DNA from 4 places in the Blautia sp. NSJ-140 genome. Region 4 is predicted to be linked to each of the others. Evidence: predicted binding sites of a transcription regulator. Region 4 holds the regulator's gene; each other region holds the start of a gene.
What was found. Region 4 encodes Rex, which represses fermentation and respiration genes when NADH is low (regulators of the CRP and FNR family bind a similar motif). Its sites were predicted from a motif close to ATTGTTAANTANTTAACAAT; they were not measured.
Positions count from the first base shown of each region.

Region 1: the regulator Rex is predicted to act here: its motif matches at 2,103-2,122, upstream of MUB50_RS04435 (4Fe-4S dicluster domain-containing protein).
Region 2: the regulator Rex is predicted to act here: its motif matches at 2,133-2,152, upstream of MUB50_RS11500 (CoB--CoM heterodisulfide reductase iron-sulfur subunit B family protein).
Region 3: the regulator Rex is predicted to act here: its motif matches at 1,563-1,582, upstream of MUB50_RS10605 (iron-sulfur cluster assembly scaffold protein).

Region 1 is NZ_JALIFS010000003.1:30,932-34,072, forward strand. Features, by position in the region: gene MUB50_RS04430 (glucosaminidase domain-containing protein) at 1-390, shown strand, start outside; gene MUB50_RS04435 (4Fe-4S dicluster domain-containing protein) at 451-1,959, opposite strand; gene MUB50_RS04440 (complex I 24 kDa subunit family protein) at 2,359-2,838, shown strand; gene MUB50_RS04445 (NADH-quinone oxidoreductase subunit NuoF) at 2,835-3,141, shown strand, end outside.
Region 2 is NZ_JALIFS010000009.1:87,901-91,041, forward strand. Features, by position in the region: gene MUB50_RS11490 (CoB--CoM heterodisulfide reductase iron-sulfur subunit A family protein) at 1-885, opposite strand, end outside; gene MUB50_RS11495 (4Fe-4S dicluster domain-containing protein) at 890-1,279, opposite strand; gene MUB50_RS11500 (CoB--CoM heterodisulfide reductase iron-sulfur subunit B family protein) at 1,276-2,070, opposite strand; gene MUB50_RS11505 (L,D-transpeptidase family protein) at 2,445-3,141, opposite strand, start outside.
Region 3 is NZ_JALIFS010000008.1:58,330-61,470, reverse strand. Features, by position in the region: gene MUB50_RS10610 (GGGtGRT protein) at 1-627, opposite strand, end outside; gene MUB50_RS10605 (iron-sulfur cluster assembly scaffold protein) at 668-1,360, opposite strand; gene MUB50_RS10600 (TraX family protein) at 1,607-2,344, shown strand; gene MUB50_RS10595 (transferase) at 2,468-3,136, opposite strand; gene MUB50_RS10590 (DNA topoisomerase) at 3,133-3,141, opposite strand, start outside.
Region 4 is NZ_JALIFS010000005.1:43,584-46,724, reverse strand. Features, by position in the region: gene alr (alanine racemase) at 1-6, opposite strand, end outside; gene MUB50_RS07400 (NAD(P)H-hydrate dehydratase) at 3-1,520, opposite strand; gene MUB50_RS07395 (redox-sensing transcriptional repressor Rex) at 1,582-2,229, opposite strand; gene abc-f (ribosomal protection-like ABC-F family protein) at 2,444-3,141, shown strand, end outside.

The sequences.
Region 1 (3,141 bases), on a different contig from region 4:
TTTGAGCAGGCGATGCTTGAGACCGGTTGGCTTCAGTTTGGCGGAGATGCCAGTGCCGGGCAGTTTAATTTTTCCGGACTTGGGACTACCGGCGGCGGTGTTGCCGGAAATTCCTTTCCGGATGTCAGGACCGGGATCCGGGCTCAGGTACAGCATCTGAAAGCTTATGCGTCTTCGGATGAACTGAACCAGGTCTGTGTGGATAACCGCTTTCAGTATGTGACCCGGGAGAGTGCACCTTATGTGGAATGGCTTGGGATTCAGGAGAATCCTTACGGCGGTGGATGGGCCGCCGGGAGAAGCTATGGATATAAGCTTAGAAGCCTTCTGGCAAATCTGAAAGGTGAGGAATATACCTGGCCGGAGAGCACAGAGACTGTGGAGAAATGATGAAATGGAGATGTGCGTCTGAATAAAAACAGGCGCACATCTTTTTGTGTCAAAGATTAATTAATTCAATTCCAGATTTTCAAGTTCCTGAGATGGAATCTTAGGGTCTGAGCCATCTACATATTTCTTGAGTGCTTTGGAGGTTTTTGCGAAGCCGGCATTGGTTCCGGCACCGCCGATGCAGCCTCCCGGACAGGCCATTCCTTCGATCATGCAGTTTTTGATCTTACCGGCTTTGGCCAGAGTGAGGACTTTTTTGCACTCAGCGAGGCTTTCAGCGTGTTCGATGTGGACGGGGACATCAGGATAATATTCCTTCAGACAGGCTTCGATAGCACCTGCTACGCCGCCTGCGATGGCATATCCTCTTCCGGCAGCTGTTGCAGTCTGGGTTTCTTCCGGAATGTCCTCGCATGCAGATGGAATGATATCTCTGGCATCGAACAATCCCCAAAGTTCTTCGAAAGTGATAACGAAATCCACATCACTTCTTACGGAATGACGCATGGCTTCCAGTTTTTTGGAGGCGCATGGTCCGATGAATACTACTTTCGTATTGGGATGTTCTTTTTTTACAATGCGGGCAGTTGCCACCATCGGGGTCAGTTCCTGTGAGATGTTGTCGATCATAGCCGGGAAGTATTTCTTCGCCATTACAGACCATGACGGGCAGCAGGATGTAAGCAGGAACGGGAGATTGCCGGTGGCTACTTCTGTTGCATAATGATGGGCCTCGGAAATACAGCCGATATCTGCGCCGAGTGCTACTTCATAAATATTGGAAAATCCAAGCTGAGTTAAAGCAGAGCGGAATTTACCGGGAGTTACATCTTCACCGAACTGATTGATGTAAGCTGGTGCAACTTCTGCAATAATCTCAGTTCCCTCACGGAGGGCATGTGCCAGCTGGAAAATCTGGGATTTATCAGAGATGGCACCGAATGGGCAGCTGACCATACACATGCCGCAGGACACACATTTATCCTGGTTGATGGAAGCGCGTCCCTGTTCATCGCTTTCGATGGCTTTTACACCGCAGGCGCGTTCGCAGGGACGTTCTTTATGGGCGATGGCGTCGTAAGGACAGACAGCTTTGCATCTTCCGCAATGGATACATTTGTCCTGGTCGATGAAAGATTTTCCGTTTACCATGGAAATGGCGCCTTTGGGGCAGGTGAGTAAACAGGGATGTGCAACACAGCCGCGGCACATGTTGCTGACTTCGTATTTGTTGGATTCACATGCGGAACATGCGGAAGGAATCACCTGCATAAGAGGTGGTTCATAATATTTTTCATCAATATTGCTGGCTTTTACGCCATCAGTAAGATGTACAGAACGGTTCTCCGGGCGGAGGGAAAGTCCCATGGCCAGACGGACACGTTCACTTGCAACAGCTCTTTCACGATAGATGCTCTCGCGGTATTTCGCACGTTCCTCTACAATATTGTAAGGGATGGATTCAATATCGTGAATCAGGGATTCGTCCGTGGATTCAAATCCGATCTTCGCAATTTCTGTAAAAATCTTTCGCCGGATCTGTTTAACTGGTGTGTCGAGATTTCGCATAAATGTTCTCCTTTTCAAAAAATGATTAAAATGTTTTCCACGCACTTTTTATTCATCTTATAGTAATTGAGAAATAAAATCAACAATAGGAAATGTTTTTTTAGCAGAAACAAAAAAAGAATATTTGTTTCTTTATTGTCATGAATGTTAAAAAATGCACATTTATTATAAAAAATAGATGCAAAACCAGTAAGACGTTGTAAACTTTCTAATATATTCTGAAAAAAACGAAAAAATATCTTGTGAAAAATGACGATATAAGTTATAATTAAAAGCACGAAAATAGTGCAATATAATGATAGGCACGTAAATGAGGCACTGACAGAGTGTTAAAGCATTAACCTGTAGTGGAACAGGTTGATCAAGTGGAAAATCTATGAGAAACAAGGAGGGAACCGAATGTTAGACCAGACGTATTACAGGAAAACGGACGAGATCATCGAGCACTACGGCCGGAAAGCTGCATCACTGATTCCGATCATGCAGGATATTCAGGCTGAGTACCGTTATCTTCCGGGAGAGCTTCTTACTTATGTTGCGGAACAGATTGGTGTAAAAGAAGCGAAGGCGTACAGTGTAGCTACTTTCTATGAGAACTTTTCCTTTGAGCCGAAGGGCAAGTACATCATCAAGGTATGTGACGGTACTGCCTGTCATGTACGTAAGTCCATGCCTGTAAAGGAAGCAATGCTGAAGGAGCTTGGACTGAGTCATAAGAAGCATACTACAGATGATATGATGTTTACCGTTGAGACAGTCTCCTGTCTTGGTGCCTGCGGACTTGCACCGACACTGACTGTAAATGATGAAGTTCACCCGAAGATGACTCCTGAGAAGGCTGTTGAGCTTTTAAATGAATTGAGAGGTGAGAGCGTATGAGTATAACCAGTATGGAAGATCTGAAAAACAAACAGGCTGAGGTTAAGAAGAATCTTGATGGCTATACCTGCCGTGTTCTCGTCTGTTCCGGTACCGGATGTATTGCTTCCGGTGCTCAGAAGATTTATGAAGAAATGTCAAGACTTTGCGAGGGAATCGAGGGCGTTGCAGTTGAGATGCAGAAGGATGTTCCTCATGTAGGAATCGTTAAGACCGGATGCCAGGGCTTATGTGAGCTTGGTCCTCTTATGAGAATTGAGCCATATGATTATCAGTATGTACATGTTCAGGTAGATGACTGTC
Region 2 (3,141 bases), on a different contig from region 4:
CTTAAATTTCAGGCAATGCTCTCTGTCGATCACAGGAACATTTGGAATCGCCTGTGCAAACGGAGTATAAATAGCTGACCGGTTGTTCAGCCCTCTGTTGAACTCATTGGGAATCTTTTTGGAAGGACATTTTTCCTGGCAGACTCCACAGCCTGTACATTTGTCCATGTTGACACTTCGCGCTTTTTTGCGGATATCAACAGTAAAATCTCCTACAAAACCTGCAACTTTTTCTACTTCACTGTATGTATAGATATTGATCTTTTCGTGAGCTGCAGCCTCCACCATTTTTGGAGTAAGGATACATGCGGAACAATCCAGAGTAGGGAAGGTTTTGTCAAGCTGTGACATTCTTCCGCCGATACTTGGTGTTTTTTCCACAATATCAACTTCATAGCCTGCATCGGCAATATCAAGAGCCGTCTGGATTCCGGCGATACCGCCTCCGATGATCAGGGCTCTCTTTGTAACCCGACTTTCCCCCGGCTGAAGAGGAGCATTTAAATTGACTTTTGCTACTGCTGCTCTTGCAAGGATCACGGCCTTTTCCGTAGCCTCCTGCATATCCTTGTGGATCCAGGAACAATGCTCACGGATATTTGCGATCTCCACCATATATGGATTCAGGCCGGCCTTTTCCGCTGCTTTACGGAAAGTTGCCTCATGCATACGCGGAGAACAGGAACAGACAACCACTCCTGTGAGATTTTTTTCACGGATGGCTTCCTGGATCCTGGACTGTCCTGCTTCGGAACACATATACTGATAATCTTCTGCGTGGACAACTCCAGGCTCTTTTGCAATGATCTCCACAACTTTTTTCACGTCTACCGTAGCGGCAATATTACTTCCGCAATGACAGACAAATACACCGATTCTCTGCACTTTCTCACCTCCTGTATCTTCTGAACGCACTTACAAGCAGCTGCTGAGGAAGCTCCGGATCAAGAAGCTCCGGAATTTCATTTGGTGAAAGATAGTCGCCGCCTTTTTCCCGAACAACCAGCTGTCTTGCCCCGTCAATGATCTTTCCGGGTTTTACGTCTCTCGGACACCGCTCCACACAGGCAAAGCAGGAAAGACATTTCCACAAAGATGCTGAATTTACAAGTGCTTCGATATTTTCATTGATCACGTAGGACACAAACTGATGAGGCTTGATATCCATCTCGTCAAAGGATGGGCAGGTAGCAGAGCATTTGCCACACTTCATACATTTCAGAGGATTGGTTCCGCTGATCTCCTTTATTTTTTCCGCAGCAGAATGGTTATCTCTCATTTTGCCACCTCCTCTTTGACGCCAAGGGCTTCTGCCAGAAGCTCTGTAAAATAGTAAACCGGCATTTTATTTCCGGAATTTTTATTCAGATTGTATTTGCAGAGCGGACAGGCAGTGATCAGCATATCTGCGCCAAAGCCTGCTGCGCTTTCTTCAATCTTTTCACACATATTCTGTGACATTTCTTTTTCTTTCAGGGATATATATCCTCCACAGCATTCATTTCTGTAAGGATAGATCACAGGCTCAGCGCCAAGGGCACGGATAAAATCTTCCATGATCCTTGGATTTTCCGGATCATCAAATGCCATGATCTTTCCAGGTCTCAGAAGCAGACATCCGTAATAGGCTCCGATCTTCTTTCCGGTAAGAGGATTTACTACTTTTTCTTTCAGTTTATCAAAACCGACTCTGTCCCGGAGAACCTCCAGATAATGGAGAACGGTTGTCTCTCCTTCATAGGGAGCTTCCAGCTGCATATAATTGTTGGCTCTGGTCCGGATATCTTCCACGTTTTTCATATCATCATTGACACGCTTGATCACATGATGACAGGCAGAACAGATTGTCACCAGATCCTGGCCTTTTTCTTTTGCCTGGTTCAGCGCACGGACGGAAGAAAGCTTTGTGGCGATCTCATCTGTGCCAAGCGGATAAACACCACCACAGCACTGCCAATCCTCGATTTCCTCAAGCTCAAACCCAAGGGCTGTGGCACTGGCTCTGGCATACTCATCCAGATCTCTGGCCTTTGTTCTCAGGGTGCAACCCGGATAATAACTGTACTTCATACCTTTCATTATCCTTTCTTAGTCTAAAATCTGACGTTTATAGTAGATATTCTTGTTCATATATTGTCTTTTTTTTAACAATATATGAACAAAAAAATGAAATCCCAACTAACACTTATTTGAGTTTTTTTATCAATTTGCACCCAAATAAAAGAGAAAAACACTCTTCCTCCGCAATCAAGAAGTGTATTAGCTCGATTTCCGGAATCATCATATCACGTTATTTCTGTTTCGACAAGACTTTTTCGATATTTTTTGTGTTTTTTTTAACGTACTTTTGAAAAATCTTATCATTTACTATCCTGCTTCCATGATAATTTTCATTTTCAGGCATAAAAAAAACTCCGGATCTCTCCGAAGCTTTTTTGCTCATATCAGTAAATAATGATCGGATAACCTGCATCAATGATGTTATAGATCAGTGCTGCCTGATCCTTAGGCAAATTGATGCAGCCGTGGCTTCCGTTGGTTTTATAACGGCTCCCGCCAAAGGATGACTGCCAGGACGCATCATGAAGTCCCTGCCCGTAGACAAAAGGCATCCAGTAATTAACCTTTACATCGTAACCATATTCATTGCTGGTAAGGTTAAAGGGACTCGCCTTGTAGGCGATCGGCCATGCACCACGATATGTTTCACGTCCCTTCACCGGCTTACCGCTGACAATGTCTGTTTCCGTCACAAGGCTTCCGTCCTTATACAGCCACAAATGCTGTGCATCCAGACTGACCTCTATGTAACTGCCTGCCAGATCGTCTGTTCCGTTTCTCTGATATCCTTTTTTGCTGTAAACAGGCTCTCTCGTTACAGCAGTACCGCTTTTCAGGTCTTCCAGAAGCTGAGCATATTCTCCGTCCTGATCGATCCGGTAGCCGTACTCATTTCCCTCAATGGTCACATCAGTTCCCGCAGATGTATGAAAGGTGCGGGGAACATAAATGGTATTGTATTTGTTGGCAAGCTCACTGATGTAGGCTTTAATGGCTTCTTCATCCAAAGTCAACGTCTCCCCTTCAGCCTTCAGCCAGGATGTGATCGTATCGGAATCCAGAACAGCCGTTTCACTTCCG
Region 3 (3,141 bases), on a different contig from region 4:
CGGAACGCTGTTAGCGCCGTAGCAGTTAACTTTTGCACGAAGACCCTCGGAATAGGATTTACGGAATACTTCTTTAACCTCATTCTTATATGGATCATACTCTGTCTCTACATATGTAAAGCCGTTGATACGGGAGATGATCTGAGCAGCGTCTTTTCCAAGACCGTTCAGGATAACACGAAGAGGTTTTTTACGAACCTTGTTTGCTTTCTCAGCGATACCGATAGCACCCTCAGCTGCTGCGAAAGACTCATGTCCTGCAAGGAAGCAGAAGCAGTCTGTCTCTTCCTCAAGGAGCATCTTTCCAAGGTTTCCGTGTCCAAGACCTACTTTACGTGTGTCTGCAACGGATCCCGGGATACAGAAAGCCTGAAGGCCTTCTCCGATAGCTGCAGCTGCATCAGCGGCTCTTCTGCAGCCTTTTTTGATTGCGATTGCAGCACCTACTGTGTAAGCCCAGCAAGCGTTCTCGAAGCAGATCGGCTGAATGCCTTTGATCTGATCGTAAACGTTCAGTCCTGCGTCTTTAGTGATTTTCTCAGCTTCTTCGATAGAAGCGATTCCATAGCTGTTTAAAACAGAATTGATCTTGTCAATTCGTCTCTCATATGATTCAAATAAAGCCATTTCCTGTAACCTCCTGATATTTTTACCTTACGAAGTGTAATTACTCTTTTCTTGGGTCGATGATCTTAACAGCATCTGCAACACGGCCGTACTGACCTTTTGCTTTCTCCCATGCTGTGTTCGGGTCATCACCTTTCTTAATGAAGTCAGTCATTTTTCCAAGGCTTACGAACTGATATCCGATGATCTCATCGTTCTCGTCAAGAGCGATACCTGTAACATAACCCTCAGCCATCTCAAGGTAACGAGGTCCTTTTTTCAGAGTTCCATACATTGTACCAACCTGAGAACGAAGTCCCTTTCCAAGATCCTCAAGACCAGCTCCTACTGCAAGTCCGTCCTCGGAGAATGCAGACTGGGAACGTCCGTAAACGATCTGAAGGAAAAGCTCTCTCATAGCTGTATTGATTGCATCACATACAAGGTCTGTGTTCAGTGCCTCCATAACAGTAAGTCCCGGAAGAATCTCAGAAGCCATAGCTGCAGAATGAGTCATTCCTGAACATCCGATTGTCTCAACAAGTGCCTCCTGGATGATTCCCTCTTTAACGTTAAGGGAAAGCTTACATGCACCCTGCTGCGGAGCACACCAGCCAACACCGTGTGTAAATCCGGAGATATCCTTTACTTCTTTTGCCTGAACCCATTTTGCTTCTTCCGGGATCGGAGCGGCACCATGATGTACGCCCTGTGCCACTGGACACATTTCTTCTACTTCGCGTGAATAAATCATTTTAAAACTCCTTTCAAGTATAGATTGACCGATGTTATTGAGAAAAAAAGTTCTATAACACCCTACGGCTATTTTCTCACAAAACCTTTGTTTCGTCCAGTCATATTTGATAAAATTTTGCCATAAAACGCATAATATTGGTAGTTATTCCGGCAGCATTGCATGCCCAACTGTCAAATATTTCTGGCAACTACCGTATGTATGTGATAATATATTAGCAAGTTCGACCCGGGAGGTATATTTTTCATGAATGCATCTGTGGATTATGTTTTTCCAGAAAAATACCGTATTCTCAGCGGAAGCGCTCTGAAGATGATCGCGGTCATCACCATGCTGATCGATCATATCGGAGCTGTGCTGCTCAGTATGTATCAGCCCGCACAGAAAATCCTGTTTACGCTTTTCGGCAGAGAATATAACGTATATCTTATTTTCCGCGATATCGGCAGGGCTGCTTTTCCCATCTTCTGTTTTCTCCTGCTGGAAGGCTTCCGGCATACACGGAGCCGGTTCCGCTATGGAAGAAATCTTCTTTTTTTTGCACTGCTCTCAGAAATTCCGTGGAATCTGATGTTTACAAATACGCTGCGTTACGAAAGACAAAATGTGTTTTTCACGCTTTTCCTCGGATATCTGGCCTTTTGTGCCATCGAATATTTCCTGACCAGACCTTCGATGCAGCTTCTCTGCATCCTGGGACTGCTTGTTGTTTCCATTTTTCTGAAAGCAGACTATGGATGGCGGGGCTATATCTTCCTGCTGATCATGTACTATATGCGAAACGATAAACCAGGCCAGGCAATCCTCGGGAGCTGCTGGCTTTACTATGAATGGAGGGCCGCTTTTGCCTTTCTGTCCATTAACCTGTACAATGGAAAAAGAGGCTTCATCCGCGGAAAATCAGCAAAATATTTCTTCTACTGGTTTTACCCAGTCCATATTATGGGACTGGTCATACTCCGACAGCTTTTGTTTTTATCTTAATCCCGCCCTCTCCCTGTCGGTTCAGCCTTCCACAACCAATACCATTACATCCATCACCCCATCAAAAAAGGCTGCACTCTCTCAAAAGTGCAGCCTAAATGCATGTCCGGAAAAATCTGTTTCTTATTTTTTCTTTACGATCTCTTTTGCATTTTTATAAATGGAATCTGCAGGAACACATCCACGTACCGGTGACAGCGGGTAAATATTGGAATTCCGTCCGATCACAGTACCTGGATTCAACACAGAACCACATCCGACTTCAACATGATCTCCGAGCATCGCTCCGAATTTCTTAAGACCGGTTTCGATCTTTTCATCCCCGTCTTTTACGACAACCAGTTTCTTGTCTGATTTTACATTGGAACAGATCGATCCGGCACCCATGTGGGACTTATATCCCAGCACAGCATCTCCAACATAATTATAATGAGGAACCTGAACCTTGTTAAACAGCACTGCATTCTTAAGCTCTGTGGAATTTCCCACAACTGCGCCCTCACCAACGATAGCCTTGCCGCGGATAAATGCACAGTGGCGCACCTCGGCGTCTCTGCCAATGATAGCCGGTCCGGTGATACTTGCAGTCGGCGCAACTGTAGCGGATCTTGCGATCCATACATTTTCGCCTTTCTCCTCATATTCAGAAGGATCCAGTGTTTTTCCAAGCTTAATGATGAAATCTCCGATTTCCGGAAGAACCTCCCACGGATAGGTTTTTCCCTCAAAAAGTTCTGCTGCAATGGTCTCATTCAGATCCAGCATATTGCTGATAGTAAAATCTTTCATCATGATGA
Region 4 (3,141 bases):
TTTCATAATTCCGACTCCTCTTCACCTATAGCTAATGCCTTGGGCAGATATTCTATGATATCTCCTGCCAGCATACTGCGCTTTCCTTTTTCAGCGGCTGCAAGATCACCGCAAAGTCCGTGAAGATAAACACCTAACGCGGCCTTTAAAACCATGGGAGGCTGTTCCTCCGTTTTCAGATACATACATAACACTGCTGCCAGGATCCCGGAAAGCACATCTCCGCTTCCTGCAGTTGCCATTCCGGAATTACCGGAAAGATTCAAATACATCTGTCCTTTCTCATCTGCGATCACCGTACATGCATCCTTCAATACGCACACAGAGCCTCTTTCCGCAGCACATTTCAATGCAGTATCTGCGATCTCATGCTGGATCTCCTGGATCGTTCTGCCACTGAGCCGGCTCATTTCTCCGATATGCGGTGTCAGAACCACATGCTCTCCCAGATACTGGTGCCACTGAGGATGTGCAGCCAGAAGGTTCAGACCGTCAGCATCCAAGATCAGCGGTTTTTTCTCCCGGGCAGCCGCCGTGAGAAACCACTGTTCTCTCTCACGGCTGGCCACTGATGTTCCAAGTCCCGGTCCGATCACGATCACATCACACCAGGATAGAAGCTGTTCATTGGATTCCTGATCAAAACGACTGCAGACCATAGCCTCCGGAAGGAGTATCTGCAATGGGATCCTGTTGGCTTCCACAGTCTGGATCTTTACCATTCCCGCACCGGCACGAAGTGCTGCACTGGCGCTTAAATAAGCAGCTCCGCACATTCCCTCACTTCCGGTCACAAAGAGCACTTTTCCGAAGGTACCCTTGTTTCCGCCGGGATCACGTTCCGGAAACAGCTTCAGATCTTTATTTTCCAGACAGGCGGCAGATGCAGTCACAGCTTCCTGCTCATAGATCCCGATATCGGCGGTAACGATCCTTCCTGCATACAGTCTTCCCGGATAAAAGCAAAGACCTCTTTTCCGGTAGGCAAATGTGACAGTCAGGTCGGCGCTGAAGGCAATTCCCATTTCCAGGCCAGTATCTCCGTTTACTCCTGACGGGATGTCAACTGCGATCTTTTTGGCCCTCGCACTGTTCATCTCATGGATGATATCAGCATAATGCCCCTCGATCGGACGCGTCAGGCCTACCCCAAACACGGCATCTACTATAGTAGTATATTCACTCCACTGCGGGTTATTCACCTCAGGGACACGATAACCGGAAGCGATCTTATACTGAAGAGCTGTCTCTCTGGTCATTTTATCTTTGTTTCCGACCATATAAAACTCTGCCCGGACTCCCTTCAGATGGAACAATCTGGCAACAGCGATACCGTCACCGCCATTATTTCCGCTTCCGCAGACTACCAGGATCCTTTCGTCCTTCTGGAGATACTTTTCTGTTTCCTCTACCACCTTCAGTGCTGCCCGCTCCATCAGAACCTCGGAGGGAACTCCGATCTCACGGATCGTTGTGGAGTCCAGATCCTTCATTTCTGCGCAGGTAACAAGCTTCTTCATTCTGTCTTCTGCCTCCCCTCTGTCATAGAGAAAGCTGCCGTTTCCGGCAGCTTAACAATTCTTACTTATCCACATGTTCCTGCCTGTATTTGCTGAGATTATAAGACAGTGTCATCAGACTCTCGGAAAGATGAACGTTCTCTACGATCACATCATCCGGTGTCTCAAGATCAAGATGTGCAAAATTCCAGATTGCCTTGATTCCGTTCTCCACCAGAATATCTGCCATTTCCTTGGCTTTATTCTTGGGAAGTGTCAGGATCGCGATCTCCACGTTATTCTCTCTCAGGAAAAACGGAAGCTCACTGAGCATCTGGATCTCGAGTCCACGGACTGCGATGCCCTCAAGCACAGGATTTACGTCAAAGATACCAACAAGCCTGAACCCGCGCTTCTCAAAATCCACATAATTGGCAAGTGCCTGTCCCAGATTACCGGCTCCCAGGATGATCATCGGATGAACGGTATCCAGTCCCAGGATCTTACCGATCTCTGTATAAAGATAGTGTACATTATAGCCATACCCCTGCTGCCCAAAACCGCCGAAATTATTAAGATCCTGACGGATCTGAGAAGCTGTGGTATGCATCTTCTTACTTAATTCATTGGAAGAAATACGTTCTACATTATCTTCCATCAGCTCTCCTAAGTAGCGGTAATAGCGTGGCAGACGCTTAATCACCGCTTTCGAGATTTGTTTTGTCTCCACGATAGTTTTCCTCCTTACCTTACACTAGGTTAATTATAACGAATTGACATTTTCCTGTCAATTAAAGTTGTCTATTCTGTACAAATTTCTTTATATTTTTTCTAATAATTGATTTTTTCTTTGAAATCCCGGCAGTTTCCGTTATAATAGGTGGAGGATTTTTCCCTGTTCAGACATAAACAGGGGTGATTCTTTATACAGGAGGACAGTTTTTATGATTTTATCATGTCAGAATATATGCAAGGCCTTTGGCGAAAAAGTAATTTTAAATGATGCATCCTTTCACATTGAAGACCGTGAAAAGGCTGCTCTGATCGGCTGCAACGGTGCAGGAAAGACCACACTGCTGCGGATCATCATGCAGGAGCTTTCTGCTGATTCCGGTACCGTGGTGCTTGCCCGGGATAAAAATATCGGCTATCTTGCCCAGTACCAGGATATCCATGGACATCATACCATCTACGAGGAGCTTCTTACCACCAAGCAGCACATCATCGATATGGAACGCCGTATCCGCAATATGGAACAGGAAATGAACACCGTGACCGGTGATGATCTGAACCGTCTGATGGAAACCTATACCCGTCTGACTCATCAGTTTGAACTGGAAAACGGATACGCTTACAAAAGTGAGCTGACCGGTGTCTTAAAGGGTCTTGGCTTCACGGAGGAAGATTATGACAAGCAGATCGAAACTCTTTCCGGCGGTCAGAAAACCCGTGTGGCACTGGGCAAGATGCTTCTTTCCAAGCCGGATATCCTGCTTCTGGATGAGCCAACCAACCACCTGGATATGGAAAGCATCTCCTGGCTGGAAACTTATCTTCTGAATTATCCGGGAGCTGTTTTTATCGTCTCCCATGACCGTTATTTTCTGGATAAGGTGGTCACCAAGGTCATTGAGATCGAAGC